Regions from separate parts of the Pseudomonas sp. AC112 genome, predicted to be linked through region 2. Evidence: predicted binding sites of a transcription regulator. Region 2 holds the regulator's gene; each other region holds the start of a gene.
What was found. The regulator FliA, encoded in region 2, starts transcription of late flagellar genes. The targets are predictions, from matches to a motif close to CTAAAGTTTNNNNNNNNNNNGCCGNTAA.
Positions count from the first base shown of each region.

Region 1 (10,543 bases), 2.5 Mb from region 2:
CGGGTGAAGAAGGCATTGAAGTGCTCGTAAGCGGTCAGGTCCTCAACCAGGGCTTGGGACATGTCCACTTGATAGCGCTTGGCGAACCAGCTGGTGAAGGCGTTCTTGAACCAGCGCACACGGCACTCGGCAACGCAACCGGCCAGGCGCGACAGCAAGTGGTGCGGCAGCAAGTATTGGCTGAGGATAAACAACTGCTTTTTCATAACTGTCCTTAAACCTTAAATCTCGACGGGGGTGTCGGGGTGGTTGCCCCATTCGCCCCAGGAACCGGCATAACCTTTGACCCGCGGATAACCGAGCGCCTTGGCCACCAGGTAGGTGAAGCCAGAGCGGTGGTGAGTCTGGCAGTGGGTGATGATTTCTTTGTCTTTGGTCAGCCCGAGGTCTTCGAGGATCTGCGGCATGTCGCGACGGATGCGCAGGTTGCGCGCCTTGTCCATGCCGGCGGTCCATTCGAAGTTCACGGCGCCGGGGATGTGTCCGCCTTTGGCTGCGAGGACCTTTTCGCCGGAGTACTCCAGCGGGCCGCGCGCGTCCCAGATGCCCAGGTCGGCGGCGCCCAGGCGGCTTTGCAGGTATTCGCGGGTGGCAGTAGGGCCGTCGTGCAGCGTGAGGCTGAGCGGGCCGCCGACGGGGGCGGGCACCTCGGTGGAGACTGGGTGTTGTTCCGCCAGCCAGGCCAGCAGGCCGCCGTCGAGGTAGTGGTATTTCGGGTGGCCGATCACGTCGAGCATCCAGATGAACCGCCCGGCCCAGCCGCCGCCTTCGTCGTCGTAGACCACGTAGGTAGCGTCAGGGGTGTGGCCCAGTTCGCCGAACAGTTTTTCCAGCTCGGCCTTGCTGGGCAGCAAGCCGGGCGCCGGTGGCTGGCCCAGTTGGGTGCGCTTGGGGTCAACGAAATGCGCGCCGGGGATATGCCCTTCGGCGTAGCGGGCGGCACTGGTGAGGTCCACCAGAATCAGGTGTTCGGCATCGAGGCGACCAAGCAGGTCGCTGGGTTCGATCACCAGCGGCAAGCCAGAGAAGTCAGGCATGTGAGGTCTCCTGGGCACAAATGTTGGCGATAAAGGAGGGCGATTGTAGCGCAAGCATCAAGCGCTGCGGTTGGTAAAGCTGTGCAGGGCTTTCTCGATGCATTGGGCGGTTTTGCCGAAAGCCTGCACGGTGGTTTCCGAGAATGGCCCGCCGCCTTGGTCGGCCACCATCAGCATGACCACCTTGCCGTTGCAACTCAGGGACCGCAGCAGCAGGTGCTCGCCGGTGAACAGGCGGCGCAGGATCGGTGGTAGCAACGCCGCGAACTGGGCGTGGTTTTCAGGGTTGAGGCGCACCTGGGCCGACTTCTCCAGCAGGCGCTGCAGCAAGGTGCTGTTGACCACGTCCAGGCTCAGGTTGGCGGCGTCCTTCGGCAGGCCGTCGGCCTGGTGAACACGCAAGGTGCTTAAAGCGCGATCAGCCATCAACAGCATGACCCGCTGCATGCCACTGGCGACCAAGGCTTCCTTGGCGCAGGTGGTCAAGTGCATGGCGTTGGCGAAGCGGCTCGGCTCCACCAGCAACTCGGTGCAGCGCTTGCGCCACACGGCCAGGGCCTCGGCGGTGGGTGGCGGCGCTGGCAGCAGGCCGCGGTGAATTTTCTGTACATGCCACGGCCAGATCAGCGACAGCGCCGGGTGCCAGAGGTCAGGCATCAAGGCGGTGCGGGCGCTGGTGACAGCCTGTTGGTGGACCAATTGCTGTACCTCGCCCAAAGGCTGTTGCAGGTACAGCGCAGTGAGCAATTGCCAGCGTTCGGTGTGCGGGCAGGTCCAGGACTCCTGGGCCGACATCGCCAGGCCGTTGGCCAGCAGCACGGTGTTGGCGGGCTGGTTCAACCAGCGGCGCAGATTGGGTTCGGCATCGAGCAATTGCTGATGGCGCAGCGGGTCGTCTTCCCGGGCGATGTGCAGGGCCTTGACCAGCAGGCGCTGCTCGCTCATCAGCAGCTTGTAGCCCTGGGAGACCCAGATCGGCAGGTGCCAGGTTTCGGTCAGGCCGACACACAGGTCCAGCAGGCGCACGCCGAACAGTTCCTGTTCGACCTTGCGGGCTGACTGGCCTTTGTGGATAACCCGCAGCTCCCATTCTTCCAGGAGCTTGGGGTAGGCGACCGCCATCGGCCACAGCGGCGATAGAAACAGCAGGCTGCCCCAGTGGATGTCCTGCCACAGCCGCGCCAGGCGGCTGCCGAACAAACCGTTGGCTTGCTGCGAAGCGTGTTGGCTCACCAGCAGCAATTGGCGCAGCGCCACAGGAATCTCGTTGGCCGGCACCGAGGGCAGGCGCGCCAGCAGTTCTTCGGCGCGCTTGAGGCCCAGGCGGTTGAGCGCCACTTCGAGGTTTTCCGCCGGTTCCGCCAGGCTGCCATGGGTGTGGCTGTTGGCCTCGCGCATCACGCTGAGCACCAGGGCCGGGCTGTTTTGCATCAGCTCGGCAATATCTCGCAACGAACTGCGGCTGTCGCGGATGCCTTTGCACACACGGTCGTGGCTGGCCTGGGGCACAGGCAGCAGCACATCGTCCAGGCGCTTGATCCAAGCGGCGAGAGAGTTGGGTTTTGCAGTTGGGACTGTCGTTTCATTAGCCATGGTTGGGGCGCGATCATCACTTGCGGTCTACACGCCCGGAGCGGGCCGAACTGGCTTTTCGCCTTAACGGCCTATAGTCTGGCGCAGTTTTGCCGATAAGTAGAACAAGAGTTTTCTGCTACACCCAATATGTCCATGAACCCGACGGCGCAAGTACTCATCTCCTATGGCTAAAATTATCGGCATCATCGTCGTCTTCGCAAGCGTGCTCGGCGGGTACGTCCTGTCCCACGGTAAAATCGCTGCGCTGATCCAGCCTTTTGAGGTGATGATTATTGGCGGTGCGGCACTGGGTGCATTCCTGCAAGCGAACCCCGGCTACATGACCCTGCACGTGATCAAGAAGTCGCTGGGCATGTTCGGTTCGCGCTTCACCCATACCTTCTACCTGGAGGTGTTGGGCCTGGTTTACGAGATCCTCAACAAGAGCCGCCGCGAAGGCATGATGGCCATCGAGGCCGACATCGAAGACGCTGCGGCCAGCCCGATTTTCGCCAAGTACCCGGCCGTGCTCAAAGATGAGCGCATGACCGCCTATATCTGTGACTACCTGCGCATCATGTCCTCCGGCAACATGGCCCCCCATGAGCTGGAAGGTCTGTTCGACATGGAGTTGTTCAGCCTTAAAGAAGAGCTGGAGCATCCGTCCCACGCCGTGACCGGCATCGCTGACGGTATGCCGGGTTTCGGTATCGTCGCGGCGGTACTGGGTATCGTGGTGACCATGGCTTCCCTGGGCGAGGGCGACCAAGCGGCCATCGGCATGCACGTGGGTGCGGCGTTGGTCGGTACCTTCTTCGGTATTCTCGCGGCCTACGGCTTCTTCGGCCCGTTGGCCACCTCCCTGGCCCATGACGCCAAGGAAGAAATCAACCTGTACGAGTCGATCAAGGCCAGCCTGGTAGCCTCCGCTTCCGGCATGCCGCCGTCGCTGGCGGTGGAGTTCGGTCGCAAGGTGCTGTACCCGAAACATCGCCCAAGCTTTGCCGAGCTGGAACAAGCGGTTCGTGGTCGCTAAGCCATGGAAAACAACCAGCCGATAATCATCAAGCGCGTCAAGCGCTTCGCTGCGGGGCACCATGGGGGTGCCTGGAAAATCGCCTTCGCTGACTTTGCGACGGCGATGATGGCGTTCTTTCTGGTGCTGTGGCTGATGTCCACCGCCACGCCTGAACAGAAGATCGCCATTGCCGGCTACTTCAAAGACCCCATTGGTTTCTCGGAAAGTGGCACGCCCTTCGTGATCGACCTGGGCGGCTCGCCGCAACTGGCGCCTGAGCGCACCATCAACCCGGAAATCAAGACCGAAGCGCCTCAGGAGAAAATCCCGATCGAGCGCGATACCGTCGAAGCCATGGCCGAACAGGTCGAGCAGGAGCGTCTAGAACTGTTGCTGCAAGAATTGCAGACCAAGGTTGAGGAAAACCCGCAACTGTTGAAGTTCAAGGATCAGATTTCATTCGAGATCACCCCGGACGGCTTGCGCATCCAGATCACCGACGCAGCCAACCGCCCGATGTTCGACTCCGGCAGTGCGCGCTTGAAACCGTACTTTGAAGACATCCTGCTGGCCATGGCCGACACCATCAAGGCGGTGCCGAACAAGATCAGCATCAGTGGCCACACCGACGCCAAGCCGTATGCAGGGCAGGGCGACTTCGGCAACTGGGAGCTTTCCGCCAACCGCGCCAACGCCGCACGCCGTGCGCTGGTGGCCGGCAGCTACCCGGACCCGCAAGTGGCGCGCGTGGTGGGGTTTGCATCGTCGCAGCTGTTTGACCCCAAGGACCCGTTCAACCCGATCAACCGCCGTATCGATATCGTGGTGCTGACCAAAAAGGCCCAGCGTGCGATCGAAGGTGACCAGCCCCCAGCGCCGCAACCCACTCCGGGCGCCGGCGCGCCGGGCGAAGTACCGGCTGATCCGAACGCCATACCGCCAGGTCAGGAACCGTTGCCGGCGCATGAACTGCGCCAGAAGCTGAACCTGTTTGATGAGGGTGGGGTTAAGGATCCTACGGTGCCTGGGACGGGGTCCTAGGCTTCACATACAAAAAGGCCGCGATGATCGCGGCCTTATTTTTTCTGCGGCTTAGTAACTGCTTTCGGGCAAGCTCGCAATGATCGACCGATAGCTGTTCATCCGCTGTTGCTGCACGCGGCCGTCTTCCAGCGCCTTGAGCAATGCACAGCCGGGTTCGCGGTCGTGTTTGCAGTCGCGGAAGCGGCAAGTGCCGATCAGGTCGTTGAACTCGATGAAGCCCGCTTCTACATCGCTGCGGCTGACGTGGCCGAGGCCGAATTCGCGGATACCCGGGGAGTCGATCAGCTCACCGCCGCCGGGGAAGTGGAACAACCGCGCGGTGGTGGTGGTGTGAGTGCCCTGGCCGGACAGCTCCGACAGTGGCCCTACGCGTGTGTCGACTTCCGGCAGCAGGCTGTTGACCAGCGAGGACTTGCCCACGCCAGACTGGCCGACAAACACGCTGATGCGCCCGTCCAACTGCTGTTGCAGCTGTTCCATGCCATTGCCGTGATGCGCCGAAACCTCCAGCACCGGGTAACCCAGTGTGCGATACACCGCCAGCAACGCGTTGAGCGCCGGGGCGTTCTGTTCGTCGATCAGGTCGAATTTGTTCAGCAGCAACAGCGGGCGGATGCCGGCATGCTCGGCGGCTACCAGGTAGCGGTCGATCAGGTTGGCATGGGGCTCGGGCAGCGGTGCGAACACGATCACGATCATATCGACGTTGGCCGCCACCGGCTTGAGTTGGCCACGGCTGTCGGGGCGGCGCAGTTCGGTGGTGCGCGGCAACTGGGCGACAATCACGCCGATGCCCTGGTTGCCGGCCCTCCAGACTACTTTGTCGCCGGTGACCAGCGCAGGCAGGTTGGCGCGCAAGTGGCAACGGGACACTTGGCCCGCGAGTTCGCCTTCGAGCGCCTCGACTTCGACCTGCACACCAAAGTGCGCGATCACCAGGCCCGTTTGCTCGGGGCCCAGGTCGCCGCCCTCAAGCGCTTCTACGGCGGAGGATTCACGTTTGGCGGCGCGAGCGGCGCGTTCACCCTGAATCTTTTCGATGCGCCAGTTTTGGCGACGGTTGAGCTGGCGTTTGGCCATTGGTGTTCCGTGTCGATAATGCAAAGGTTAGGTAAAACGGTCGCGAGTCTAGCACGCCCCTGCCTGCTAAACTGCGCAGCTACGCCAAGGTGCCAAGAGAATCAAGCCATGCAAAACCCACAGAACCTGATTTGGATCGATCTGGAAATGACCGGTCTGAACCCCGACACCGACGTCATCATCGAGATGGCGACCATTGTCACCGACAGCAACCTCAACACCTTGGCCGAAGGTCCGGTGATCGCCATCCACCACAGCGACGCTGTGCTCGCCACCATGGACGAGTGGAACACCCGCACCCACGGCAACTCCGGCCTGACCCAGCGCGTACGCGACAGCCGCATCAGCATGGCCGAAGCCGAAGCCGAAACCATCGCCTTCCTGGAAAAGTGGGTGCCCAAGGGCAAGTCGCCGATCTGTGGCAACAGCATCTGCCAGGACCGTCGCTTCCTTTATACGCACATGAAGGCGCTGGAAAGCTACTTCCACTACCGCAACCTGGATGTGTCCACCCTTAAAGAGCTGGCCGCACGCTGGGCGCCGGAAGTCAAAGACAGCTTCCATAAAGGCAGTACCCACCTGGCACTGGACGATATCCGCGAGTCGATTGCCGAGCTGCAGCATTACCGCAAGCATTTCATCAAGGCTTAATGACCTTCACCCTGTAGGAGTCCGGCTTGCCGGCGATGGCGATCTTTAGGGCGCCATCGCCGGCAAGCCGGGCTCCTACAGGATTGAGTTTGCGGCAGATAATGGCTTGCCCTCTTTTGGTGCCATCAGCAAATGATTAGACTGCCGGCCTCTTTGCAAGGATCGCCATCATGCTGCTGATGCTCTACCTCATCGCCATCACTGCCGAAGCCATGACCGGCGCGCTGTCCGCCGGACGGCGTGGCATGGACTGGTTTGGCGTGGTGCTGATCGCCTGCGTGACGGCATTGGGCGGCGGTTCGGTACGCGATGTGTTGCTCGGGCATTACCCGCTGACGTGGGTCAAGCACCCGGAATACCTGGTGCTGACGTCGATTGCCGCACTGGTGACGATCTTCATAGCTCCGCTGATGCGCCACTTGCGCTCGCTGTTCCTGGCGCTCGACGCGGTGGGCCTTGTGGCCTTCACCCTGATCGGCTGCATGACCGCCCTGGAAATGGGCCATGGCATGCTGGTGGCGTCGGTCAGTGGTGTGATCACGGGAGTTTTCGGTGGCATCCTGCGAGACATCTTCTGCAACGACATCCCGCTGATCTTCCGCCGCGAGCTGTACGCCAGCGTGTCGTTCCTGGCCGCCTGGTTCTACATGCTGTGCCTGTACCTGCAACTGCCGAGCGAGCAAGCCATCCTGCTGACGCTGTTCAGCGGCTTTCTATTGCGCCTGCTGGCGATCCGTTTTCACTGGGAAATGCCCAAGTTCGTCTACAACGACGACGTGCATTAACGCGTAGCGTGCTGGTTCAAAGCCCATTCCACGTGCTCGCGTACCAGCTCGGACGGGTAATCCCGGCGTGCCTTCAAGGCTTCCAGCACTGGAATGCTCGAGGGCGCATTGCCCAGGCCGACCGCGAGGTTGCGCAGCCAGCGCTCATAGCCGGCACGGCGCAGGGGTGAGCCTTCGGTGCTGCTGAGGAATTTATCCTCGTCCCACATAAACAACTCGGCCAGTTCCGCGTTATCCAGATTGTGGCGCGGCTTGAAATCGCTTTCGGCGGTGGGGCGGGCGAAACGATTCCACGGGCAAACGATCTGACAGTCATCGCAGCCAAACACACGGTTGCCGATCAGCGGGCGCAGGTCTTCAGGGATCGCGCTCTTGAGCTCGATGGTGAGGTAGGAAATGCAGCGTCGGGCATCCAGCACATAGGGGCCGACAAAGGCATTGGTCGGGCAAATGTCCAGGCACGCCGTGCACCGCCCGCAATGCTCGGTGCTGTGGGGCGCGTCGATGGGCAGCGGCAAGTCGACAAACAACTCGCTCAAGAAGAAATAACTGCCGGCCTTGCGATTGAGGACCAGGGTGTTTTTACCGATCCAGCCCAGCCCGGCTTTTTCGGCGATGGCTTTTTCCAGCACCGGCGCGCTGTCGACGAAGGCACGGAAACCAAACGGGCCGATCTGCGCTTGAATGCGGTCGGCCAATTGCTGCACACGCTTGCGGATCAGCTTGTGGTAGTCGCGGCCCAGGGCGTAACGCGAGATATAGGCTTTTTCCGGCTTGGCCAGCAGCTGCGCCATGTGCGTATCGCCGGGCAGGTAGTCCATGCGCAGCGAGACCACGCGCAACGTGCCGGGCACCAGCTCATCGGGGTGGGAGCGTTTGCTGCCATGGGCGCCCATGTACTCCATTTCGCCGTGGTAGCCCGCGTCGAGCCAGCGTTGCAGGTGTTGTTCATGCTCGGCCAGGTCAAGGCCGCTGATGCCGACTTGTTGAAAGCCCAGCTCGCGGCCCCAGTCTTTGATCGATTGGGCGAGGGCAGGCAGATCGGTGGTGATGGGAGGCATGAGACAAGGGAAACCGCAGGTTAGATAGGTATAATTCTGCCAGACATCGGAGCTTGAAGACGCATGCCGCAGACAAAACACGCAATAACCGACGTACAGCCACTGTTGCACGGCCATTTGCCGCAACTGGCTGCGCGTTCCCCGGACGCCCATAAAGGCCAGTTCGGCCACCTGCTGGTCATTGGCGGTGACCGTGGCTTCGGCGGCGCAGCGCTGCTGAGTGCTGAAAGTGCCTTGCGCAGTGGCGCCGGCATGGTGTCCCTGGCGACGCGCCTGGAGCATGTGCCCGCCGCCCTGGCTCGCCTGCCGGAAGTCATGACCGTCAGCGTCAGCTCGGCCAATCAACTGATGGGTCTGCTGGAAAAGATCTCGGTCATTGTGATCGGGCCTGGGCTCGGGGATGCGTCCTGGGGCAAAAGCCTGCTTTCCGTCGCCGCCAACGCCCGCCTGCCGCAGGTGTGGGATGCCGACGCGTTGAATCAGCTCGCCACCGGCAGCGTCAGTTTGCCGGCCGATTGCGTGATCACCCCGCATCCGGGGGAGGCGGCGCGCTTGTTGGGGATCTCGACTGCCGAGGTTCAGGCTGATCGTCTTAAGGTGGCGCGCGCGTTGAGCCAGAAATTCAACGCAGTGGCTATTCTCAAGGGGGCTGGCAGTTTGATTGCCAGCCCGGACGGGCGCATTTCGCGATGCGACCAAGGCCATCCGGCCATGGCCACTGCGGGACTTGGTGATGTACTCGCCGGCCTGGTCGGCGCGCTGATGGCCCAAGGCATGCCCGCCTATGAGGCAAGCTGCCTGGCCGTGTGGTTGCACGCCACGGCGGGGGATCGCCAGGGCACCTTTGGTCGCGGCCTGGCGGCAAGCGACCTGATACCCGCCATTCGTCAATTGCTGGAGGAACAGTCGCCGTGTCTGAAGTAATTCTTTTCCTTGCCGATGAAGAGGCCATGGTCAGCTTCGGCCAGCGCATTGCCCAGGTCACGGCCGGGGCGGGGCTGATCTTCCTGGAGGGCGACCTGGGGGCGGGCAAGACCACGCTGTCCCGGGGGATCATTCGCGGGTTGGGCCACACCGGCGCGGTAAAAAGCCCGACGTTCACCCTGGTAGAACCCTATGAGATTGGCGACGTGCGAGCGTTCCATTTCGACCTCTATCGCCTGGTGGACCCCGAAGAGCTGGAATACATGGGTATTCGCGATTACTTCGATGAAGATGCGTTGTGCCTGATCGAGTGGCCAGATAAAGGCACAGGCTTTTTGCCAAAGCCGGACCTGACCATTACCATTACGCCGCATGAGCACGGACGTCAGCTGAAGTTGTTGCCCCAGAGCGCGCGTGGCCAGTCGTGGTGCGCCGCTTTGGCATTGGAATTCAAATAATTGGTGGGGTTAGGTATGCGCTTTCGCGCGTTGGTTGCTGTCGTGGGGGTGTTGCTTGCGGCAATGACTGTCAATGCTCTGGCTGCTTCTCAGGTGAAGAGTGTTCGCCTGTGGCGAGCGCCGGATAACACGCGACTGGTGTTCGACCTGTCTGGCCCGGTCCAGCACAGCGTCTTTACCCTCACGTCGCCTGATCGCCTGGTGATCGACATCAACGGCGCGACCCTGGCCGCGCCGTTGAAAGTCTCCACCGCCAATACCCCGATTACCGCGATGCGCTCGGCCCAGCGCACGCCCACCGACTTGCGCGTGGTGATCGACCTGAAAAAAGTCGTGACCCCGAAAAGCTTCTCCCTGGCGCCCAACGCCCAGTACGGCAACCGGCTGGTGGTCGACCTGTTCGACAACGCCGCCGATGCCGCGCCGCCGCCCGCGCCAACCCCGAGCGTGGCCACGGTGCCAGCGGTGCCGGTCAACCCGTCGCAACCGCAGGTCAAGCTGCCACCGCCGCCACCGGCCCCGGCCGGCAAGCGTGACATCATCGTTGTGATTGACGCCGGCCATGGTGGTGAAGACCCTGGCGCTTCCGGCTCGCGCGGCCAGCACGAAAAAGACGTGGTACTCGCCATCGCCCGTGAGCTGCAGCGCCAGGTCAATGGCATGAAAGGCTATCGCGCCGAGCTGACCCGTACCGGCGACTACTTCATTCCGTTGCGCGGCCGGACCGAGATCGCCCGTAAGAAGGGCGCGGACCTGTTCGTGTCGATCCACGCCGACGCCGCACCGTCGGCCGCAGCCTTTGGTGCCTCGGTGTTTGCCCTGTCGGATCGCGGTGCTACCTCCGAGACTGCGCGTTGGCTGGCTGACAGTGAAAACCGCTCCGACTTGATCGGCGGGGCCGGCAACGTGT
Region 1 is NZ_CEEDCM010000001.1:1,663,179-1,673,721, reverse strand. It holds gene asd (archaetidylserine decarboxylase) at 1-206, opposite strand, end outside; gene rhdA (thiosulfate sulfurtransferase) at 222-1,037, opposite strand; gene AC0IYN_RS07920 (HDOD domain-containing protein) at 1,095-2,630, opposite strand; gene motA (flagellar motor stator protein MotA) at 2,797-3,648, shown strand; gene motB (flagellar motor protein MotB) at 3,652-4,671, shown strand; gene rsgA (small ribosomal subunit biogenesis GTPase RsgA) at 4,723-5,754, opposite strand; gene orn (oligoribonuclease) at 5,863-6,405, shown strand; gene AC0IYN_RS07895 (trimeric intracellular cation channel family protein) at 6,573-7,190, shown strand; gene queG (tRNA epoxyqueuosine(34) reductase QueG) at 7,187-8,251, opposite strand; gene AC0IYN_RS07885 (NAD(P)H-hydrate dehydratase) at 8,315-9,175, shown strand; gene tsaE (tRNA (adenosine(37)-N6)-threonylcarbamoyltransferase complex ATPase subunit type 1 TsaE) at 9,163-9,633, shown strand; gene AC0IYN_RS07875 (N-acetylmuramoyl-L-alanine amidase) at 9,649-10,543, shown strand, end outside.
Region 1: the regulator FliA is predicted to act here: its motif matches at 2,702-2,729, upstream of motA (flagellar motor stator protein MotA).

Region 2 (10,543 bases):
GCTTTTGTTCCGTAGTAAACCGGGCCGCGACGCCCGACCACTGCGTTTGCAGCGGTGTACGGAGACTAGAGAGCGGCTTTCCTAGAGGCAACCCCAAAACCTTGTCGGAAATTTCCTCGGTAGCGGCCGGTGAACACAAATCCAAAATGTGGGAGCGGGCTTGCTCGCGAAAGCGGACTATCAGTCGCCGAATGTGCTATCTGACCCACGGCTTTCGCGAGCAAGCCCGCTCCCACAGTTGAATTGATTTACAACCGGCTTGCTTGGTCGCTTGGGAGGTCATCGAAGGGCCAAAGCAAAAGTTGGAAGGCTTCTTGCAATACCGCCTGCAAGACGCCCAATTGCGTCAAAACTTTGCTTCAAAGGACACGAGGAATACCGGTGGTGGATCGCTCTCAAATGCTCGGCAACGCCCGCAGCACCCTGACTGACCTCTCGCGAGGCAATCTGGGTGTGCCGTTGTTGTTGCTGGTGATGCTGGCAATGATGATGTTGCCGATGCCGCCGTTCCTGCTCGACGTGTTCTTTACCTTCAACATTGCCCTGTCTGTGGTGGTATTGCTGGTCTGTGTGTATGCCCTGCGGCCCTTGGATTTCGCGGTATTCCCGACCATTCTGCTGGTGGCGACCCTTCTGCGCCTGGCGCTGAACGTGGCGTCGACCCGTGTGGTCATGCTGCACGGCCAGGACGGCCACGCCGCCGCCGGTAAGGTGATCCAGGCCTTCGGTGAGGTGGTGATCGGCGGTAACTACGTGGTCGGTATCGTGGTGTTCGCGATCCTGATGATCATCAACTTCGTCGTTGTCACCAAGGGCGCGGGGCGGATCTCCGAGGTGAGCGCACGTTTTACCCTTGACGCCATGCCCGGCAAGCAAATGGCGATTGACGCCGACCTAAACGCCGGCCTGATCGACCAGAACCAAGCCAAATCCCGTCGCCTGGAAGTCGCCCAGGAGGCTGAGTTCTACGGTTCCATGGACGGTGCCAGCAAATTTGTGCGCGGTGACGCCATCGCCGGCCTGCTCATTCTGTTCATCAACCTTATCGGCGGCATGGCCGTGGGGATCTTCCAGCACGGCATGACCTTCGGCGATGCGGGCAAGGTTTACGCGCTGCTGACCATCGGTGACGGTTTAGTGGCGCAATTGCCATCACTGTTGTTATCCACAGCTGCGGCGATCATGGTAACCCGTGCGTCGGGCTCCGAAGACATGGGCAAGCAGATCAGCCGGCAGATGTTTGCCTCGCCCAAGGCCCTGGCCGTGGCGGCGGGCATCATGGCGATCATGGGGATCGTGCCGGGCATGCCTCATGTGTCGTTCCTGAGCATGGCGGCCATGGCGGCTGGCGGTGCCTACCTGTTCTGGAAAAAGCAGAATGCGGTCAAGGTCCAGGCCCAGCAAGAGATCGCGCGCCAGCAGGAGCTGCTGCCATCCCCGGCCCGCGCCCAGGAAACCAAGGAGCTGGGCTGGGACGATGTGACCCCGATCGACATGATCGGCCTGGAAGTCGGCTACCGCCTTATCCCGCTGGTGGACCGCAACCAGGGCGGCCAATTGCTCGCGCGGATCAAGGGCGTGCGCAAAAAACTGTCGCAGGACCTGGGCTTTTTGATGCCCACCGTGCACATCCGCGACAACCTCGACCTGGCCCCGAGTGCCTATCGCCTGACCCTGATGGGCGTGATCCTGGCCGAAGCCGAGATCTACCCGGACCGCGAACTGGCGATCAACCCGGGGCAGGTGTTCGGCAGCCTCAACGGCATCACCGCCAAAGATCCGGCTTTTGGCCTGGACGCGGTATGGATCGAAATCAGCCAGCGCAGCCAGGCACAGTCCCTGGGTTACACCGTGGTGGACGCCAGCACGGTGGTCGCTACCCATCTCAACCAGATCCTGTACAAACACTCCCACGAGCTGATCGGCCACGAGGAAGTCCAGCAATTGATGGGTTTGCTCGGCAAAGCTTCGCCAAAACTCGCCGAAGAACTGGTACCGGGCATCCTGTCGCTGTCGCAGTTGCTCAAGGTGTTGCAGGCGCTGCTGGCCGAACAGGTGCCGGTACGCGACATTCGCAGCATTGCCGAGGCCATCGCCAACAATGCCGCCAAGAGTCAAGATACTGCCGCCCTGGTGGCTGCGGTGCGCGTCGGATTGTCGCGCGCAATCGTCCAAAGCATTGTAGGGCTTGACTCCGAGCTGCCTGTGATCACCTTGGAACCAAGGTTGGAACAAATATTGCTCAATAGTATTCAGAAGGCAGGACAAGGCCAGGAAGAGGGCGTTCTGCTGGAGCCAAGCATGGCTGAGAAACTGCAGCGTTCGTTGATCGACGCCGCACAGCGCCAGGAAATGCAGGGCCAACCGGTGATTCTGCTGGTGGCGGGCCCGGTCCGAGCGATGTTGTCGCGATTTGGACGCCTGGCAGTACCGAATTTGCACGTTTTGGCTTATCAGGAAATTCCTGACAACAAGCAAGTGACTATCGTCGCGACAGTAGGGCCCAACGGCTGAGGGTAGTGGGTTATGCAAGTTAAGCGTTTTTTCGCCGCCGATATGCGTCAGGCCATGAAACTGGTGCGTGATGAGCTGGGCGCCGACGCCGCGATTATCGGAAACCGTCGTATTGCCGGCGGTGTCGAGCTGACGGCTGCCCTGGACTACACACCCCAGGCCCTGGCGCCGCGCGTGCCGAACATGGAGCTCGAAGACGAGCTGCGCAAGACCGCTTCGCGGATTGTCTCGGCCCAGGCTGAACTGAGCATGCGCGGCGACAGCGATGCCACCACCAACCGCCAATTGTTCGCCGGCTTGCCGCTGACTGCTGCCGAGCCGCTGGTCGAGCCCACCTTCAAAGAACCGCCGCGTCCTGCTGCGCCTGCTCCGGCGCCTGCGGTTGACCAGCGCGTGTTCGATTCGATGCGCTTTGAACTCAACGGCCTGCGCGAACTGCTTGAAGTGCAGCTTGGCTCGCTGGCCTGGACCCAACTGCAAGGCAGCAAGCCGCAACAGGCCAACCTGTGGCGTCGCTTGCAACGTATCGGCCTGTCTGGCCCGTTGTCCCGCGACCTGCTGGCCCTGACCACCGAAATCGAAGAGCCTCGCCAGGCCTGGCGCATGTTGCTGGCCCACCTAGCGCGGATGATCGTCACCCCGGAAATCGAACCCTTGGAAGAGGGCGGTGTGATCGCCATGGTCGGCCCTGCCGGCATGGGCAAGACCACCACCCTGGCCAAGTTGGCGGCCCGTTACGTGCTCAAGTACGGCGCGCAGAATATCGCGCTGGTGAGCATGGACAGCTACCGTATTGGTGCCCAGGAGCAGCTCAAGACCCTGGGCCGGATCCTCAATGTGTCGGTGACCCATGTCGACCCGGGCCAGTCCCTGGCCAACGCCCTGGACCCCTTGCTGCGCAAGCGCGTGGTGCTGATCGACACTGCCGGCCTGCAAGCCAGCGACCCGGCATTGCGCATGCAGTTGGAAAGCCTGGCGGGGCGTGGCATCAAGTCGAAAAATTACTTGGTGCTTGCAACCACCAGCCAGAAACAGGTTCTTACCGCTGCGTATCATAGTTACAAGCGTTGTGGCCTGGCCGGTTGCATCCTCACCAAGCTCGATGAGACCGCGAGCCTGGGCGAGGTGCTGAGCCTGGCCATCAGTCATGAATTGCCGGTCGCCTACCTGACCGACGGGCCGCGGATCCCGGATGATCTGCATCTGCCGCGCCGTCATCAGTTGGTCAGCCGTGCAGTCAGCGTGCAAATGCAAGAAGAGCCTAGCGAGGAAGCGATGGCCGATATGTTCGCCGACCTTTACCACAACCCGGCAAAGCGGGTGGGTTGAGTCAGGATGAACACCGTGAAATGTATCTACATCGATGGTCTGCAAGCGATTCACGCGGCCAAGCCATGTAGCCTGCGTCTAAGCAAGACAAGGTAAAGAAATAAAATGGGCAGCATGCATCCCGTACAGGTGATCGCGGTGACCGGCGGCAAAGGTGGCGTCGGGAAAACTAACGTGTCAGTGAATTTGTCCCTGGCCCTGGCAGAGCTTGGCCGTCGCGTCATGCTGCTGGATGCTGACCTGGGCTTGGCGAACGTGGACGTTCTGCTGGGGCTGACACCCAAACACACCCTTGCCGATGTGATCGAGGGCCGCTGCGAGCTGCGCGATGTGCTGCTGCAGGGCCCCGGTGGCATCCGCATCGTGCCGGCTGCCTCGGGCACCCAGAGCATGGTGCACCTGAGCCCGGCGCAGCATGCCGGCCTCATCCAGGCTTTCAGTGATATTGGCGACAACCTCGACGTGCTGGTGATCGACACCGCCGCCGGGATCGGCGAGTCCGTGGTCAGCTTCGTGCGCGCTGCGCAGGAAGTGTTGCTGGTGGTCTGCGATGAACCCACCTCGATCACCGACGCCTACGCCCTGATCAAACTGCTTAACCGTGACTACGGCATGAACCGCTTCCGCGTCCTGGCCAACATGGCCCAGAGCCCGCAGGAAGGGCGCAATCTGTTCGCCAAGTTGACCAAGGTCACGGACCGCTTCCTCGATGTCGCCTTACAATACGTCGGCGCAGTTCCCTACGACGAGTGTGTGCGCAAGGCTGTGCAAAAGCAGCGTGCAGTCTACGAAGCGTTCCCTCGTTCCAAATGCGCATTGGCGTTCAAGGCTATTGCCCAGAAGGTCGATACCTGGCCGTTGCCCGCCAACCCTCGGGGGCATCTGGAGTTTTTCGTCGAGCGATTGGTGCATCAGACGAGCGCAGGACCCGTGCTATGACAGCGACCGGCTACAACGCGTACAAGAAGTCTGCCCGTGACAGCCAGGGCGAATTGATCGAGCGCTACGCGCCCCTGGTCAAGCGTATCGCCTATCACTTGCTGGCACGCCTGCCCGCCAGCGTCCAGGTCGAAGACCTGATCCAGGCGGGCATGATCGGCTTGCTCGAAGTGTCGACCAAATACGACGCGAGCAAGGGGGCGAGTTTCGAGACGTACGCGGGTATCCGCATACGTGGCGCGATGCTCGATGAAGTGCGCAAAGGTGACTGGGCGCCGCGTTCGGTGCATCGCAATACGCGCATGGTCAGTGACGCAATTCGCGCAATTGAAGCAAAAACCGGTCGCGACGCTAAAGATCACGAAGTTGCGGCCGAACTCCAATTGAGTCTCGACGATTACTACGGGATTTTGAACGATACCTTGGGCAGCCGCCTGTTCAGTTTCGACGACCTCTTGCAGGACGGCGAACACGAAGGGCTGCACGAGGACGGCGCGAGCGCTCATATGGAGCCATCGCGTGACCTGGAAGATGAGCGTTTCCAGGGGGCGTTGGCGGACGCGATTGCCAATTTGCCGGAGCGTGAGCGACTGGTGTTGGCGCTGTACTACGACGAAGAGCTGAACCTCAAGGAAATCGGTGAGGTCCTGGGGGTCAGCGAATCGCGGGTCAGCCAGTTGCACAGCCAGTGCGCAGCCCGCTTGCGGGGGCGTTTGGGAGAGTGGCGAGCGCGCTGACAGGCAGTGTGGGGACACTGCAGACGATACCGCGAGGGCAAGCAGCCTTCGCGGGTTCGACCCGTGGTGCCCTCGGCAGTCCTTTTTGTGTAATGCCTGTTGATTGAAATGGCGCGTCCAGGTGCTGGGCGCGTTTAAGACTGCTTGGAGGTCGAATTGGACAAGAACATGAAAATCCTCATCGTTGATGACTTCTCAACGATGCGGCGGATCATAAAAAACCTGTTGCGTGACCTTGGGTTCACTAACACGGTCGAGGCGGATGACGGCATTACGGCGATTCCGATCCTCAACAGCGGGAGCATCGACTTTTTGGTAACGGACTGGAACATGCCGGGCATGACCGGCATCGACTTGCTGCGCCACGTGCGCGCTGACGAAAAGCTGCGCAGCCTGCCTGTGCTGATGGTGACCGCCGAAGCCAAGCGTGAGCAGATCATCGAAGCCGCCCAAGCCGGGGTTAACGGTTACGTGGTCAAGCCATTCACTGCATTGGCCTTGAAAGAGAAGATCGAAAAAATCTTCGAACGCATCCACGGCTAATGCCATCGCGGGGGAGCTATGGAGCATAAAGAAACGTCACAGGGAGACTTCGAGTCGACCCTGAAAAAGCATGCTCACCAGTTGGTCGACAGCCTTGAAAAAGGCCAGTTTGGCGACGCGGTGCAGTTAATCCATGAGCTCAACCAGACCCGTGACCGCGGCCTGTACCAGGAAGTGGGCAAGCTCACACGCGAGCTGCACAGTGCGATCGTCAATTTCCAGATTGACCCGCATATGCCCCAGGCCGAAGAAATTTCGCAAATCACTGATGCCACCGAACGCCTGTCCTACGTGGTCAGGCTGACTGAGGCGGCGGCCAACCGCACCATGGACTTGGTGGAAAACGCCACGCCCCTGGTCAACGGCATGGCCAACGAAGCCCAGGCCCTCAGCGTTGACTGGGGCCGCTTCATGCGCCGGGAAGTGGGGGCTGAAGAGTTTCGTGAATTGGCGCGTCGGGTCGACGGGTTCTTGTCACGCAGCGAGCAGGAAAACCGCACGGTTTCCAGCAACCTCAACGACATTCTGCTCGCCCAGGATTACCAGGACCTCACCGGCCAGGTGATCAAGCGTGTGACCCAGTTGGTCACCGAAGTGGAAAGCAACTTGCTCAAATTGGTGCTTATGGCAGGCCAGGTTGACCGCTTTGCCGGCATTGAACATGACCGCGAAGCGATCCTCTCGGAAAAAGATCCACAAAAACATCTCGCCAAGGGTGAAGGTCCGCAGATTCATGCCGATAAACGTGAAGACGTTGTGTCAGGTCAGGATGACGTAGATGACCTGTTATCCAGTTTAGGCTTCTAAGGAGCACCCACATGAGCTTCGGCGCCGATGAAGAAATCCTTCAGGATTTCCTTGTAGAGGCCGGCGAAATTTTAGAGCAACTGTCCGAACAACTGGTCGAGCTGGAAAGCCGCCCGGATGATGCGAACCTGCTCAATGCAATTTTTCGCGGTTTTCACACTGTAAAAGGGGGCGCCGGCTTCCTCCAGCTCCATGAGCTGGTGGAGTGCTGTCACATCGCCGAGAACGTGTTCGACATCCTGCGCAAGGGTGAGCGGCACGTCGACTCGGAACTGATGGACGTGATTCTCGAAGCGCTGGATGCGGTCAACGGCATGTTCAGCGAAGTGCGCGAACGTGCCCCGATCACCGCGGCCACCCCGGAACTGCTGGCCGCCCTGGCGCGCCTGGCGGAACCGGCCGACACCTCGGCTGCGCCTGTGGTTGAGGCGGCTCCCGAGCCTGTGGCCGAAGCCGAGCCGGATGTGACCGACAGCGAGTTCGAACAGCTGCTCAACTCCCTCAGTGCCGTGAAGGCCGAGGCAGAGGCGCCGGCGGCTGCCGTCGCGGCACCGACCAGCGAAGACATTACCGACGCTGAGTTCGAGTCCCTGCTCGACCAGTTGCATGGCAAAGGCCAGTTTGCGGCCGATGCTGTCGCACCGGTTGCTGCTGCGCAGGCGCCTGCCGCCAGTGCCAGCACCGACATTACCGACGACGAATTCGAAGCGTTGCTCGACCAACTGCATGGCAAGGGCACCTTCGTGGCCGACGCCTTGCCGGAAGTCGCCGCCACGGCTGCGGCGCCTGCCGCTGCCAGTGCAGCACCGGCGGGTGATGGCCTGATCTCCGATCACGAGTTCGAGTCCCTGCTGGACGAATTGCACGGCAAGGGCAAGTTCAGCGAAGTGGCCCCGGCCGCAGCGGTTGCGACCGCAGCACCGGTGGCTGCCAAAGCCGCAACGCCGGCCCCGGCTACCAAGCCGGCTGCCGCGCCAGCCGCAGCGCCAGCACCGGCTCCGGCGCGTGCCGCTGCAGCACCGGTGGCCGAGAAGCCTGCCAGTGAAGCCGAAACCACCGTGCGGGTTGATACTGCGCGCCTGGACGACATCATGAACATGGTCGGCGAACTGGTATTGGTACGTAACCGCCTGGTGCGCCTGGGCCTGAGCAGCGGCGATGAAGCCATGCAAAAGGCCGTGTCGAACCTCGACGTGGTGACCGCCGACCTGCAGACCGCCGTGATGAAAACGCGGATGCAGCCGATCAAGAAAGTCTTCGGCCGCTTCCCGCGCCTGGTTCGTGACCTGGCGCGTCAGCTGAAGAAAGAGATCAACCTGGAACTGGTGGGTGAAGAGACCGACCTCGACAAAAACCTTGTCGAGGCCCTGGCCGACCCGCTGGTCCACTTGGTGCGCAACGCCGTCGACCACGGCGTGGAAACCCCGGAAGAACGCGAAGCCTCGGGCAAGTCGCGCAACGGCAAGGTGATCCTGGCCGCCGAGCAAGAAGGCGACCACATCCTGCTGTCGATCACCGACGACGGCAAGGGCATGGACCCGGCCGTGTTGCGCAATATCGCGGTCAAGCGTGGCGTGATGGACAAGGACGCCGCCGATCGCCTGACCGACACCGAGTGCTACAACCTGATCTTCGCCCCGGGGTTCTCGACCAAGACCGAGATTTCCGACGTGTCGGGCCGCGGCGTCGGCATGGACGTGGTGAAGACCAAGATCAGCCAGCTCAATGGCTCGATCAACATTTACTCGACCAAGGGCCAGGGCTCGAAGATCGTTATCAAGGTGCCGTTGACCTTGGCGATCATGCCGACCCTGATGGTGATGCTGGGCAACCAGGCTTTCGCCTTCCCGCTGGTCAACGTCAACGAGATCTTCCACCTCGACCTGTCGCGCACCAACGTGGTGGACGGCCAGGAAGTGGTGATCGTGCGCGACAAGGCGTTGCCACTGTTCTACCTCAAGCGCTGGCTGGTGGCATCGGCCAAGCATGAAGAGCAGCGCGAAGGCCATGTGGTGATTCTCTCCGTGGGCACCCAGCGGATCGGCTTTGTCGTCGATCAACTGGTTGGCCAGGAAGAAGTGGTCATCAAGCCTTTGGGCAAAATGCTGCAGGGAACCCCGGGCATGTCGGGTGCGACCATCACCGGTGACGGTCGGATCGCGCTGATTCTCGATGTTCCGAGCATGCTCAAGCGTTACGCCGCTCGGCGTATTTGATTCTGGTGGGGCAGGGCGGTATTGCCCGCCCCGCCTAACGGAGTGTTTATGGCAGTCAAGGTCCTGGTGGTGGACGATTCGGGTTTCTTCCGCCGCCGCGTCTCGGAAATTCTTTCCGCCGATCCAACGATCCAGGTGGTCGGCACGGCCACCAACGGCAAAGAGGCGATTGATCAAGCCATTGCGTTGAAACCGGACGTGATCACCATGGACTACGAGATGCCGATGATGGATGGCATCACGGCAGTTCGGCACATCATGCAACGCTGCCCGACCCCGGTGTTGATGTTCTCCTCGCTGACGCACGAAGGCGCCCGGGTCACCCTGGATGCGCTGGACGCTGGCGCGGTGGATTTCCTGCCGAAGAATTTCGAAGACATCTCGCGCAACCCCGAGAAGGTCAAGCAGATGCTGTGCGAGAAAGTGCACAGCATTTCGCGCAGTAACCGTCGCAGCCTGTTCAGCACGCCAGCGCCGACGCCAGCTCCCGCTGTGGCGCCGGCGACCTCGTTCGGGCGTCCTGCGCCCGCACCGGTGACGCGTCCGGTTGCACCTGCGCCTGTGCGGACCGCTGCGCCTGCTGCCGCTCATTCGCCCGCGCCCAAGCGCAAGGCCTATAAGCTGGTCGCCATCGGTACGTCCACCGGCGGCCCGGTCGCACTGCAACGCGTATTGACCCAACTGCCTGCCAACTTCCCGGCGCCGATCGTGCTGATCCAGCACATGCCCGCGGCGTTCACCAAGGCATTCGCCGAGCGCCTGGACAAGTTGTGCCGCATCAGCGTCAAGGAAGCCGAGGATGGTGACATCCTGCGTCCTGGCCTGGCGTTGCTGGCGCCGGGTGGCAAACAAATGATGGTGGACGGCCGTGGCGCGATCAAAATCCTGCCGGGTGATGAGCGCCTGAATTACAAACCCTGCGTGGACATCACCTTTGGTTCGGCAGCCAAGTCTTACGGCGACAAAGTTCTGGCGGTGGTCCTCACCGGCATGGGCGCCGATGGCCGTGAAGGCGCGCGCCTGCTCAAGCAGGGCGGCAGCGCAATCTGGGCCCAGGACGAAGCCAGCTGCGTGATCTATGGCATGCCCATGGCCATCGTCAAGGCGGACCTGGCCGACGCTGTCTATAGCCTGGACGACATCGGCAAGCACCTGGTGGAGGCCTGCCTCTGATGGATGTATTGAGCCTGATCGGCATCATCATGGCGTTTGTCGCGATCATCGGCGGCAACTACCTCGAAGGCGGTCACCTCGGCGCCCTGGCCAACGGCCCGGCCGCCCTGATCGTGATCGGCGGCACCGTGGGCGCGGCGTTGCTGCAGTCGCCCATGAGCTCCTTCAAGCGCGCCATGCAGATCCTTATCTGGATCATTTTTCCGCCACGTGTCGACTTGCCTGGCGGCATCGACCGCGTGGTCAACTGGAGCCTCACCGCGCGCAAGGAAGGGCTGCTGGGCC
Region 2 is NZ_CEEDCM010000001.1:4,158,843-4,169,385, forward strand. It holds gene flhA (flagellar biosynthesis protein FlhA) at 400-2,514, shown strand; gene flhF (flagellar biosynthesis protein FlhF) at 2,527-3,843, shown strand; gene fleN (flagellar synthesis regulator FleN) at 3,949-4,782, shown strand; gene fliA (RNA polymerase sigma factor FliA) at 4,779-5,519, shown strand; gene AC0IYN_RS19270 (chemotaxis response regulator CheY) at 5,688-6,062, shown strand; gene AC0IYN_RS19275 (protein phosphatase CheZ) at 6,081-6,869, shown strand; gene AC0IYN_RS19280 (chemotaxis protein CheA) at 6,881-9,085, shown strand; gene AC0IYN_RS19285 (protein-glutamate methylesterase/protein-glutamine glutaminase) at 9,134-10,258, shown strand; gene AC0IYN_RS19290 (flagellar motor protein) at 10,258-10,543, shown strand, end outside.

Region 3 (10,543 bases), 1.7 Mb from region 2:
AGCACCAGCTTGCCGATGGCGTCTTCGACGGTCATTTCGCCGTCTTCGTCTTTTTCCAGGGTGTTCTTCAGCGCTTCGATCAGGAACCAGACGTTGCTCATGCGGTAATCCGCGGCCTTGTCGCTGGAACTGTTGGTGCGCAGCCAGTTTTCGTAGTCGATGTCCATGACCATGCTGCGCAGCGCACTGATCGGGTCTTCGCCGGCGCACTGCTCGCGCACCTTGTCCATGAAGCGCTTGAAGCGCGACAGGCGATCGGTGAAGCGCGAATCCAAGTGTTCGCCCAGGCCGATTTCGTCGGTGGCGGCGTACATCGAGATCTTGCGTTCAGTGGCGTAGTTGCCGAGCTTTTCCAGGGTGGTCGAGCCGATTTCGCGGCGCGGCACGTTGATCACGCGCAGGAAGGCGTTGTCGTCGTCCGGGTTCACGATCAGCCGGAAGTAGGCCATCAGGTCCTTGACTTCCTGGCGTCCGAAAAAGCTGTTGCCGCCCGAGAGGCGATACGGCACCTGGTGGTGCTGCAACTTCAGCTCGATCAGCTTGGCCTGGTAGTTGCCGCGGTACAGGATTGCGAAGTCGCTGTAGGGCCGGTCGGTGCGCAAGTGCAGGCTGAGGATTTCCACGGCCACGCGCTCGGCTTCGGCGTCTTCGTTGCGGCAGCGGATCACGCGGATCTCGTCGCCGTGGCCCATCTCGCTCCACAGCTGTTTTTCAAACTCGTGGGGGTTGTTCGAGATCAGCACGTTGGCGCAGCGCAGGATGCGGCTGGTGGAGCGGTAGTTCTGCTCCAGCATCACCACTTTCAGGGACGGGTAGTCGTCCTTGAGCAGCATCAGGTTTTCCGGGCGGGCGCCGCGCCAGGCGTAGATCGACTGGTCGTCGTCGCCTACTACGGTGAACTGGTTGCGCTTGCCGATCAGCATCTTCACCAGCAGGTATTGGCTGGCGTTGGTGTCCTGGTATTCGTCCACCAGCAGGTAGCGCACCTTGTTCTGCCATTTTTCGAGGATGTCGGCGTGTTCCTCGAACAATTTCACCGGCAGCAGGATCAGGTCGTCGAAGTCCACCGCGTTGAACGCCTTGAGCGTGCGCTGGTAGTGGGTGTAGACGATGGCGGCGGTCTGCTCCTTGGGGTTGCGTGCGTTTTCCAGCGCCTGAGCGGGCAGGATCAGGTCGTTTTTCCAGGCGCCGATCATGTTCTTGATCTCATCCACGCCGTCGTCGCCTGCGTATTCCTTTTGCATGATGTCGGTCATCAGCGACTTCACGTCGGTCTCGTCGAAGATCGAGAAGCCCGGCTTGTAGCCCAACCGCACATGCTCCTTGCGGATGATGTTCAGCCCCAGGTTGTGGAAGGTGCACACGGTGAGGCCACGGCCTTCGCCACCCTTGAGCAGGGTGCCGACGCGCTCTTTCATTTCCCGCGCCGCCTTGTTGGTAAAGGTCATGGCGACGATGTATTGGGCGCGGATGCCGCACTGCTGGATCAGGTGCGCGATCTTGCGGGTGATCACGCTGGTCTTGCCGGAGCCAGCACCGGCGAGCACCAATAGAGGGCCGCCGACGTAGTTCACGGCTTCTTGCTGCCGGGGATTGAGTCGGGACATACGGAATTCAGGGAGTCGTTATTCAAAAGGGCGGGCATTTTAACAGGCTGGCAGGATTCTGCCCTGTCAGAACGACAGTGTGACGTACCACTCGATCTAAATTTGCCGGTTTTGATACTTTGCCGCAGGATGTCGGGGTTGTTTGAGACTATTGTTTACAGTTCGCGTGTTTGATAACCCCTATCATTGGTGATTCTCAGGCCGCACGTCATAATGCCTGCCGCCACGATTTTTTGCAGAGTCTAGGGAGCTAGCTTGTCTACGCCTGTCGAACCCTTGCGTTTGCTGCTGCTGGCCGATGAGCCCGCGTGGGCAGCGTTATTGCGCGAGTGCCTGGCGCCGATGGGCGATGGGGCTGTGCTGATCAGCGCGCCAAACTGGGATTCCGTGAGCCGTCTGTTCGATGACGACCACAGCGCCGTGCTGCTCACCACGCCCAGCCTGCAACCCGGCCCTGGGCGATGCAGCCTGCCGTGCGTCTTGCTGCTGGAGCAGGAACCGCTGGTTTCGCCGCTGGGCGTCAGCGACTGGCTGGTGCGTGATGTATTGGATGCCGATACAGTGCGCCGCTGCCTGCGCCACGTCCGCGAGCGTGGCGTGCTGGAAAACACCCTGCAACGCCTGGCCGAACAAGACCCGCTCACCGGTATCGCCAACCGCCAGGGCTTCCAGACCCTGTTGACCGCGCGCCTGGCCGAGAACGAAGGCCGTGGCCTGGCCCTCGGGCACCTGGACCTTGATAACTTTCGCCACGCCAACGACGCCCTCGGCCACCAGGCCGGCGACCGGTTGATCCTGCAAGTGGTCTCGCGGCTCAAGAGCCAGCTTGAGGTCGGGGACCAACTGGCGCGCCTGGGCAGCGACGAATTTGCCCTGCTCATCGACACCCGCCGCGCGCCCCAGCGTGCCGAATGGATGGCCGAGCGCATCACCGAAGTCATGGCCGAACCTTATTGGGTGGATGGCGAAAGCCTGCTGATCGGTTGCAGCCTGGGCGTGGCGCATGCCCGTGCCCGCGCCGGTGCCGACCCGCTGATGTGGCACGCCCATATCGCCATGCAGCAGGCCAAGAGCACCCAGGGCTGCACCTTTCATATCTTCAACGAACGTATCAACCGCAACGCGCGCAGCCTAGCCGACCTGGAAAGCGAACTGCGCCGCGCCTTACGGCGTGATGAACTGGAGCTGCACTACCAGCCGCGCCTGGACCTGGACGACGGGCATATCGTCGGCCTGGAGGCCCTGGTGCGCTGGCGGCATGGCGAGCGTGGCCTGTTACCGCCGAGTGAATTCGTGCCCCTGGCCGAGCAAAGCGGCCTGATCGTACCGTTGGGCTACTGGGTGATCTCCCGGGCCCTGCGCGACATGCAAGACCTGCGCGAACGTGGCCTGCCGCCGCTGCACATGGCGGTCAACCTGTCGTTCCGCCAGTTCCAGGACAGCCAGTTGCTCTCCACCCTCAGCCGGCTGATTGCCGAGCGGGGCGTGGAGGCGCAGTGGCTGGAGTTCGAACTGACCGAAACCGCCGTGATGCGCCGCAGTGACCTGGTCAAACAGACCATGGACGCCCTCGGCCGCCTGGGCGTGCGGTTCTCCCTGGATGATTTCGGCACGGGCTTCTCATCCTTCGTGCACCTCAACAGCCTGCCGATTGCCTTGCTGAAAATCGACAAGAGCTTTGTCGGTGGCATGGAAGAGCGCGAAGAGAACCGCAAGCTGGTGCATGCCATGATCAACCTGGCGCACAACCTCAACCTGGAAGTGGTCGCCGAAGGTGTGGAAACACCCGAACAACTGGCATTGCTGCGGTTGTTCGGCTGCGACCAGGCCCAGGGGTACCTGATCAGCAAGCCATTGCCGTTGCCGGAGTTGGTGGAGTACCTGACTTTCGGGAAAAGCCAGCAGGCCTTGCTGGGTTGAACGGGTTGCGAACCCAGGCAACTGTAGGAGCCGGCTTGCCGGCGATAGCGGTGTATCAGTACCAGATGTTCTGACTGACACGCCGCTATCGCCGGCAAGCCGGCTCCTACAGGTTAATGCGCGGTGTGGAGTGCCTGGTGAGGTTCCGGCTCTCGCCGAATCATGCGCTTCATCTTCGCCTCGAACGCCCAAGTCAGGCTGACTGCCGCGCACGCCAGGCCCAGGGCCAAGCCCCACCATACGCCGGTCGGCCCCCAGCCCAGGGTGAAGGCCATCAGCCAGGCCGACGGTGCCCCAATCAACCAATAGCAGCCCGCCCCGATCAGGAAGGTGGTCTTGGCGTCTTTGAGCCCACGAATGCAACCCATGGCGATGGTTTGCACGCCGTCGAACAACTCGAACCACGCCGCCACGGCCAGCAAGCTGACGGCCAGGACGATCACGTCGTGGAACGCCGGGTCGTTATGGTCGATGAGCAGCCCGATCAGCGGGTCGGAAAACAGCCACAGCACTACGGCAAATCCCAGCATTACGGCCGCGCCAAAGCCTATGCCAACGCGCCCGGCCAGGCGCGCCTGCAGTAACTGCCCGGCGCCGTAATGCTGTCCGATGCGCATGGTCACCGCGTAGGACATCCCCGCAGGCACCATAAACGCCACTGACACAATCTGCAGTGCGACCTGATGCGCCGCCAACTGCGTGCTGCCCATGGTGCCCATGCACAGCGCCGCAAAGGCAAACAGCCCGACTTCCACTGCGTAGGTGCCGCCGATTGGCAGGCCCAGGCGCCACAACTCGCGCAGGTACTGCGTGTTGAGGCGCAGCAGGCCGGTGCTCAGCGGGTAGGCCGCATAGGTACGGTTGCGGTGGATGTACCACATCAACGTCAATGCCATGCCGTTGGCAACGACGGCAGTGACTAGCCCAATGCCCATCAGTCCCAGTTTAGGCAGGCCAAACATGCCTTCGATCAACGCGTGGTTGAGCAGGTAGTTGGCCACCGCGCCACCGAGGCTGATCACCATCACCGGCTGGGCCTTGCCAATCGCGCTGGTGAAGCCGCGCAAGGCCATGAAGCTCAGGAAGCCCGGCAAGGCGAACGGCAGGATCGTCAGGAATTGCCCCGCCGAGTGCACGTTGGTCTCGGTCTGGCCAAACATCAACAGCAGTGGCTTGAGGTTCCACAGTAGCAAGCCCGCAGCCAACGCCATCAGCCACGCCAGCCACAGCCCGGCCTGGGTCAGGCGGGTGGCGCCTTCGATATCGCCCGCGCCGTGACGAATGGCCACCAGAGTACCCACGGCGGCAATCACGCCGATGCAAAAAATCGACACGAACGAATAACTCGCTGCGCCCAGGCCGCCACCGGCCAGGGCTTCGGGGCTCAGGCGGGCCATCATCAGGGTGTCGGTCAGCACCATCAGCATGTGTGCCAACTGTGAGGCAATCAACGGCCCCGACAGCCGCAGAATGGCCCAGAGTTCGGTACGTGCCGGATGCTGCATGATCATCACACTCGAAATGTCGGAGGGTTGGGGAAGGGTTGATTCTCGGCGCTCCCAGCCCGCTGCACAAAGGGATAAATGCGATCGTTCGCATGACTAAAACTCATGCCTGATGAATCTGGTAGCTTAGGGTATTGCCTGTAGGAGTTTTCCAGATGCCGCGTCGCCTACCTCCGCTGTATGCCCTTCGTGCGTTTGAGGCGGCTTCCCGGCACAACTCCTTCACGCGTGCGGCGGAGGAGCTGTCCATTACGCAAAGTGCGGTGAGCCGACATATCCGCACACTGGAAGAGCATTTCGCCTGTCGCCTGTTCCAACGCAGTGGCCGTACTCTGCAGCTCACTGAAGCCGCGCGCTTGCTGTTGCCTGGCGTGCGCGAAGGTTTCGCCGCGCTGGAGCGGGCCTGCCATACGCTGAACGCCGAGGACGACATCCTGCGCATGAAGGCACCGTCGACCCTGACCATGCGTTGGCTGCTGGCGCGACTCAGTCGCTTCCGGGCGCTACAGCCTGGCAATGAAGTGCAGTTGACCAGCGCCTGGATGAGCGTGGACGAGGTGGATTTCAACCAGGAGCCGTTCGACTGTGCAGTGCTGCTGAGCTACGGGCATTTTCCGGCGGACTGGGAGGCCAGTTACCTGTTCCCGGAATTGCTGATTCCGGTTGGCGCCCCCAACCTGTTGGCGGAGGGTCCCTGGGACGCTGCACGCCTGGCGACTGCCGAGTTGTTGCACCCAACGCCCGACCGTCGCGATTGGCGCAATTGGCTGGAGCGCATGGGGTTGTCATCCCAGGTCTCGCTCAAGGGCGGGCAGGTGTTCGATACCCTCGAACTGGGCATGATCGCCGCCGCGCGGGGCTATGGCGTGTCGATGGGCGACTTGCTGATGGTGGCCGAAGACGTGGCCCAGGGACGGTTGAGCCTGCCATGGCCCACTGCCGTCGCCAGTGGTGAAAATTATTACCTGGTGTGGCCGAAAACCCGCCCCGGCGGCGAGCGTTTGCGGCGCTTGGCGGAGTTTCTCCAGGCTGAAGTCAAGGCCATGGAGTTGCCTGTGGTCGGGCGACTCGATTGAGTGGTGCAAGACCGTTCGTGCAATCGTTTGCGTGATACCCCTGTGATTCGCTCAAGTATTGTCTCGGCCCGCCGAAGTAGGTGTGTTGGAACCATCGTGCACCAACGTTTCCCACCAGATAATTTGCCGAGCAGCGCTATGAGATCAGGATGATCCTGGCCTCGGCCAGGAGCCTTCATGTCTCAACCTCGCGCCCGGATAGCCTCACAGCTAGGCCTCGCACTCGCCGTGATACTGGCTGTCGTCATCAGCGGCAGTACCGTGTTTGCCTTGCGTTCCCTCGACTCCGCCAACCTCGCCACCCGTGAGGAACACCTGGCCAGCGAGGCGCGCTTGCTCGCCGACCAACTCAACACCTTCCACAGCACGTTGCGCGAAAGTACCCAGCGTCTGAGCGGGCTGTTTGAAAAGCGCTTCGGCGCGGGCTTGAGTGTGCGTGGGGACCAGCCCATTGCCGTGGCCGGTGTGCAGACCCCGAGCCTGTTCCTGGGTAGCGACCTGCTGAACAACGATTTCGATGAGGTCGATGAGTTCAAGGACACCTCCGGCGGCGTGGCAACGGTATTTGTGCGCAGCGGCGAAGACTTCATCCGCATCAGTACGTCGCTGACCAAGCAGGACGGCAGTCGTGCCATTGGTACCGCCCTGGACCATCAGCATCCGGCGTATCAGCGCCTGCTTGCCGGGCAGAGCTACGTTGGCCGTGCGGTGCTGTTCGAACGTTCCTACATGACCCAGTACACCCCGGTGCGCGATGCGGCCGGCAAGGTGATTGCGGTGCTGTTTGTCGGCTTCGATTACACCGATGCGCAGAATGCCCAGTTCGAAAACCTCAAGCGCTTCCGTATCGGCTCCACCGGTTCCCTGGCCTTGCTGGATGAACAGAAACGCTGGCTGGTACCGCCGGCCGGTGTACAAGCACTGGACCAGTCGATTCCGGTGATGCTCGACCTGGCGAAAAAACCGGGTGAGGGCCGCTTCTGGAGTGACAAGAACGAAGACTTCTACAGCGTCGCGGTGCCATTCGAAGGCGGACCATGGTCGGTAGTGGCGAGCATGCCGAAGGCGGAAATCCGCGAAGTCACCTGGGCCGTGGGGATACGCCTGGTGATTGGCAGTGTGCTGGCGATGCTGTTCGCGGTCGGCGCGGCGGTGTGGCTGCTGCGCAGCAAGTTGCAGCCCCTGAGTGACCTGGTGCGTCAGGCCGAGGCCCTGGGCGCCGGTGATTTGAGCGCACGCCTCAACGTATCCAGCCATGACGAAATCGGCCAGCTGGCGCGCAGTTTCAACCAGATGGGTGAAGCGCTGTCGACCATGGTCTCGCATATCCGCAAGGCGGCCGAAGAGGTCAACAGCCGTGCCCAGGCGTTGTCCGGTTTGTCCGGCGGCGCCTATGAAGGCATGGAGCAGCAGTCCGGCGAGATCACCAGCATGGCCGGCGCGGTGGAAGAATTCAGTGCTACCTCGCTGAACATCGCCGACAACATGGGCAACACCGAGCGCCTGGCCCAGGAAAACGCCCAGCAAACCCGTATCGGTCGTACCTCGATGCAAGAGGCGTCCTCGTCGCTGGAGCACATCGCCGCTGCGTTGAACAGCACGGCCACGGTGATCAACACCCTCGGCCAGCGCTCCCAGGAGATCGGCGGGATCGTCGGCGTGATCACTTCGATCGCCGAACAGACCAACCTGCTGGCACTCAACGCCGCCATTGAAGCCGCACGGGCGGGTGAGCAAGGCCGCGGGTTTGCCGTGGTCGCCGACGAAGTGCGCAACCTGGCATCGCGCACCCGCCAGGCCACTGACGAAATCTCCGGGATGATCCAGAGCATCCAGCAGGAAACCGGCAACGCGATCACCACCATGGAACACGGCAATGTGTTGATGCAGGAAGGGCTGTCGCGCAACGCCGACGTGGCCTCGGCCCTGGCGCGTATCGACGAGCAAAGCCGCTCGGCTGGCCAGCAGTTCGCCGCGATCACCACCGCCACTCAGGAGCAGAGCAGCACCGCGACGCTGCTCAGCAGCAACCTGCAGAGCATTGCGCTGGCCAACAGCGAGCAGCGTGAAGTGGTGTCGAACCTGGCAATTACCGCCAAGGAACTGGAAACCCTGGCGGCGGGCTTGCGGCATGAGGTGGATCGCTTCCGCTGACCCCCCTTGTAGGCGCCGGCTTGCCGGTGATGCGGTCATTGGCCTTGTGGTGGTTTCAGGGCCGCCATCGCCGGCAAGCCGGCTCCTACAGTGTCGGGCTGTCAGGTGATTGCTGCCGGGCGATATTGCAGGGCCTCTTGCAGATGATGGCGAGCGATAGCGTCCGTGTGTTCCAGATCTGCCAGGGTGCGCGCCACCTTGAGCAGCCGGTGGGCTGCGCGCAGCGACAGTGTCAGCCGCTCGCAGGCAGTCTCCAGCCAGCCTTCATCGACCTTCGCCAACGTGCAGTGCTGGCGAAGCCCAGGCAGATCCAGGAAAGCATTCGCACAACCCTGGCGCCGTAACTGGCGCTCCCGGGCTTCGGCAACCTCGGCCGAAGCCTTTGCAGTGTTATCGCCAGCCTGTTGGGTGGGGTTCAGCGCAGTGGTTTCCCGAGCGACGGTCAGGTGCAGGTCGATCCGGTCCATCAGCGGTCCGGACAGCTTGTTGCGATACCGCTGGATCTGCTCCGACGTACAACGACAGCGACCGCTGGGCTCGCCCAGATAGCCGCAAGGGCAGGGGTTCATCGCGGCCACCAATTGAAAGCGCGCCGGGAAACTTACCCGGTCACGGGCGCGGGAAATCACGATATGCCCTGACTCCAGGGGCTCACGCAGTACTTCCAGTACTTTGCGATCAAACTCCGGCAATTCATCCAGGAACAGCACACCGTGATGAGCCAGGGTAATTTCCCCAGGCTGCGGTTTCGACCCGCCGCCTACCAATGCCGGGCCTGATGCCGAGTGATGTGGCTGGCGGAATGGCCGGTGCGGCCAATGGCTCAGTGGTGCCAGGCTGACTACCGACTGAATTGCTGCTACTTCCAAGGCTTCCTGTTCGCTCAACGGCGGCAGCAAACCCGGTAGGCGGCTTGCGAGCAGCGTCTTGCCCGTTCCTGGGGGCCCGCTGAACAGTAAATTGTGCGCGCCCGCTGCAGCGATCAGCAGCGCGCGCTTGGCCGACAGTTGACCCTGTACTTCGCTCAAGTCCGGGTATGGCTTGTTCAGATACAGCAAACCATCGGATTTATAAGGCTCGATAGGCTGGTGCCCATTCAGGTGCGCCACCACCTGCAGCAAGTGGTCCACCGCAATGACCTTCAACCCTGACGCCAGGCACGCCTCTTCCGCATTCGCTCGCGGCACTATCACGGTGCGCCCGGCTTTGCGTGCCGCCAGTGCCGCTGGCAATACGCCTTTGACCGCGCGCACTTCACCTGAGAGCGCCAACTCCCCGAGGCACTCCACATCGTCGAGCATCAACGCCGGTACCTGCACGCTGGCCGCGAGAATCCCCAGGGCAATCGCCAAGTCAAAGCGCCCGCCGTCCTTGGGCAGGTCGGCAGGCGCGAGGTTGAGGGTGATGCGACGGGCGGGGTATTGCAGCGCGGAGTTGAGGATGGCGCTGCGCACGCGGTCCTTGCTCTCCTTGACCGCCGTTTCCGGCAAACCCACCAGCGTCAGGGACGGCAAACCATTGGCCATGTGCACTTCGACAGTGACGGCAGGCGCTTCGACGCCGATCTGGGCACGGCTGTGGACGATGGCGAGGGACATGCACATTCCTTGAAAAATGGAGGCCGCTTCCTGCGGTTTTTCAAAGGTAGTCGAGGGATTGCCGGGGCGACGGATCAGACTTTTACAGGACGTATCAACGTGCAAAGGCGTCGGGATATTTAACTAGGTAGGCATCGTTAAGCTGCGTATCGGGGGCGCGCATGAAGGTGCGGAAATCCGGGATCAGGAACACCAGCAGTGACAATCCCAGCACCATCACCCCCAGCGACGTGATGGTCAGTTCAACGCCGAGATGAGCGATCAAGCCGTTCATGGCAAAACTACCCAGCGGGCTGGCTGCAGCGGACAGGAACGACACGGTGGCAAAGATCCGATTGCGATGCGACTTGGGGGTTGCCAGCAACCTGACGGCAGAGGTCGGGATATTGATCAGCATCAAGCCCACCCCACCGCAGAAAAATGCCAGCGGCATGACGACCACTGATGAAAGTGTGCCGGCCAGCCACAGGTTGCCCCCCAACAGTGCAAAGCCCACCGCGACACAGAAGTCACGGGGCACTCGCTCGGTCAGCCAGCCGGTGATCCTGTAGCTGCCCAGCAGGATGCCCAGGCCAAAGCAAGTATCCAACAGGCCGAGGTAGGTGACCGGGTAGTGGATAACGGTCTTCACGTAGAGCGGCAGCAGGATCGTAAAGAACGGAAACAGCGCAAAGTTGACGAGC
Region 3 is NZ_CEEDCM010000001.1:2,465,710-2,476,252, forward strand. It holds gene rep (DNA helicase Rep) at 1-1,607, opposite strand, end outside; gene AC0IYN_RS11340 (putative bifunctional diguanylate cyclase/phosphodiesterase) at 1,863-3,527, shown strand; gene AC0IYN_RS11345 (NorM family multidrug efflux MATE transporter) at 3,641-5,038, opposite strand; gene AC0IYN_RS11350 (LysR substrate-binding domain-containing protein) at 5,188-6,108, shown strand; gene AC0IYN_RS11355 (methyl-accepting chemotaxis protein) at 6,286-8,262, shown strand; gene AC0IYN_RS11360 (YifB family Mg chelatase-like AAA ATPase) at 8,364-9,860, opposite strand; gene AC0IYN_RS11365 (MFS transporter) at 9,955-10,543, opposite strand, start outside.
Region 3: the regulator FliA is predicted to act here: its motif matches at 6,159-6,186, upstream of AC0IYN_RS11355 (methyl-accepting chemotaxis protein).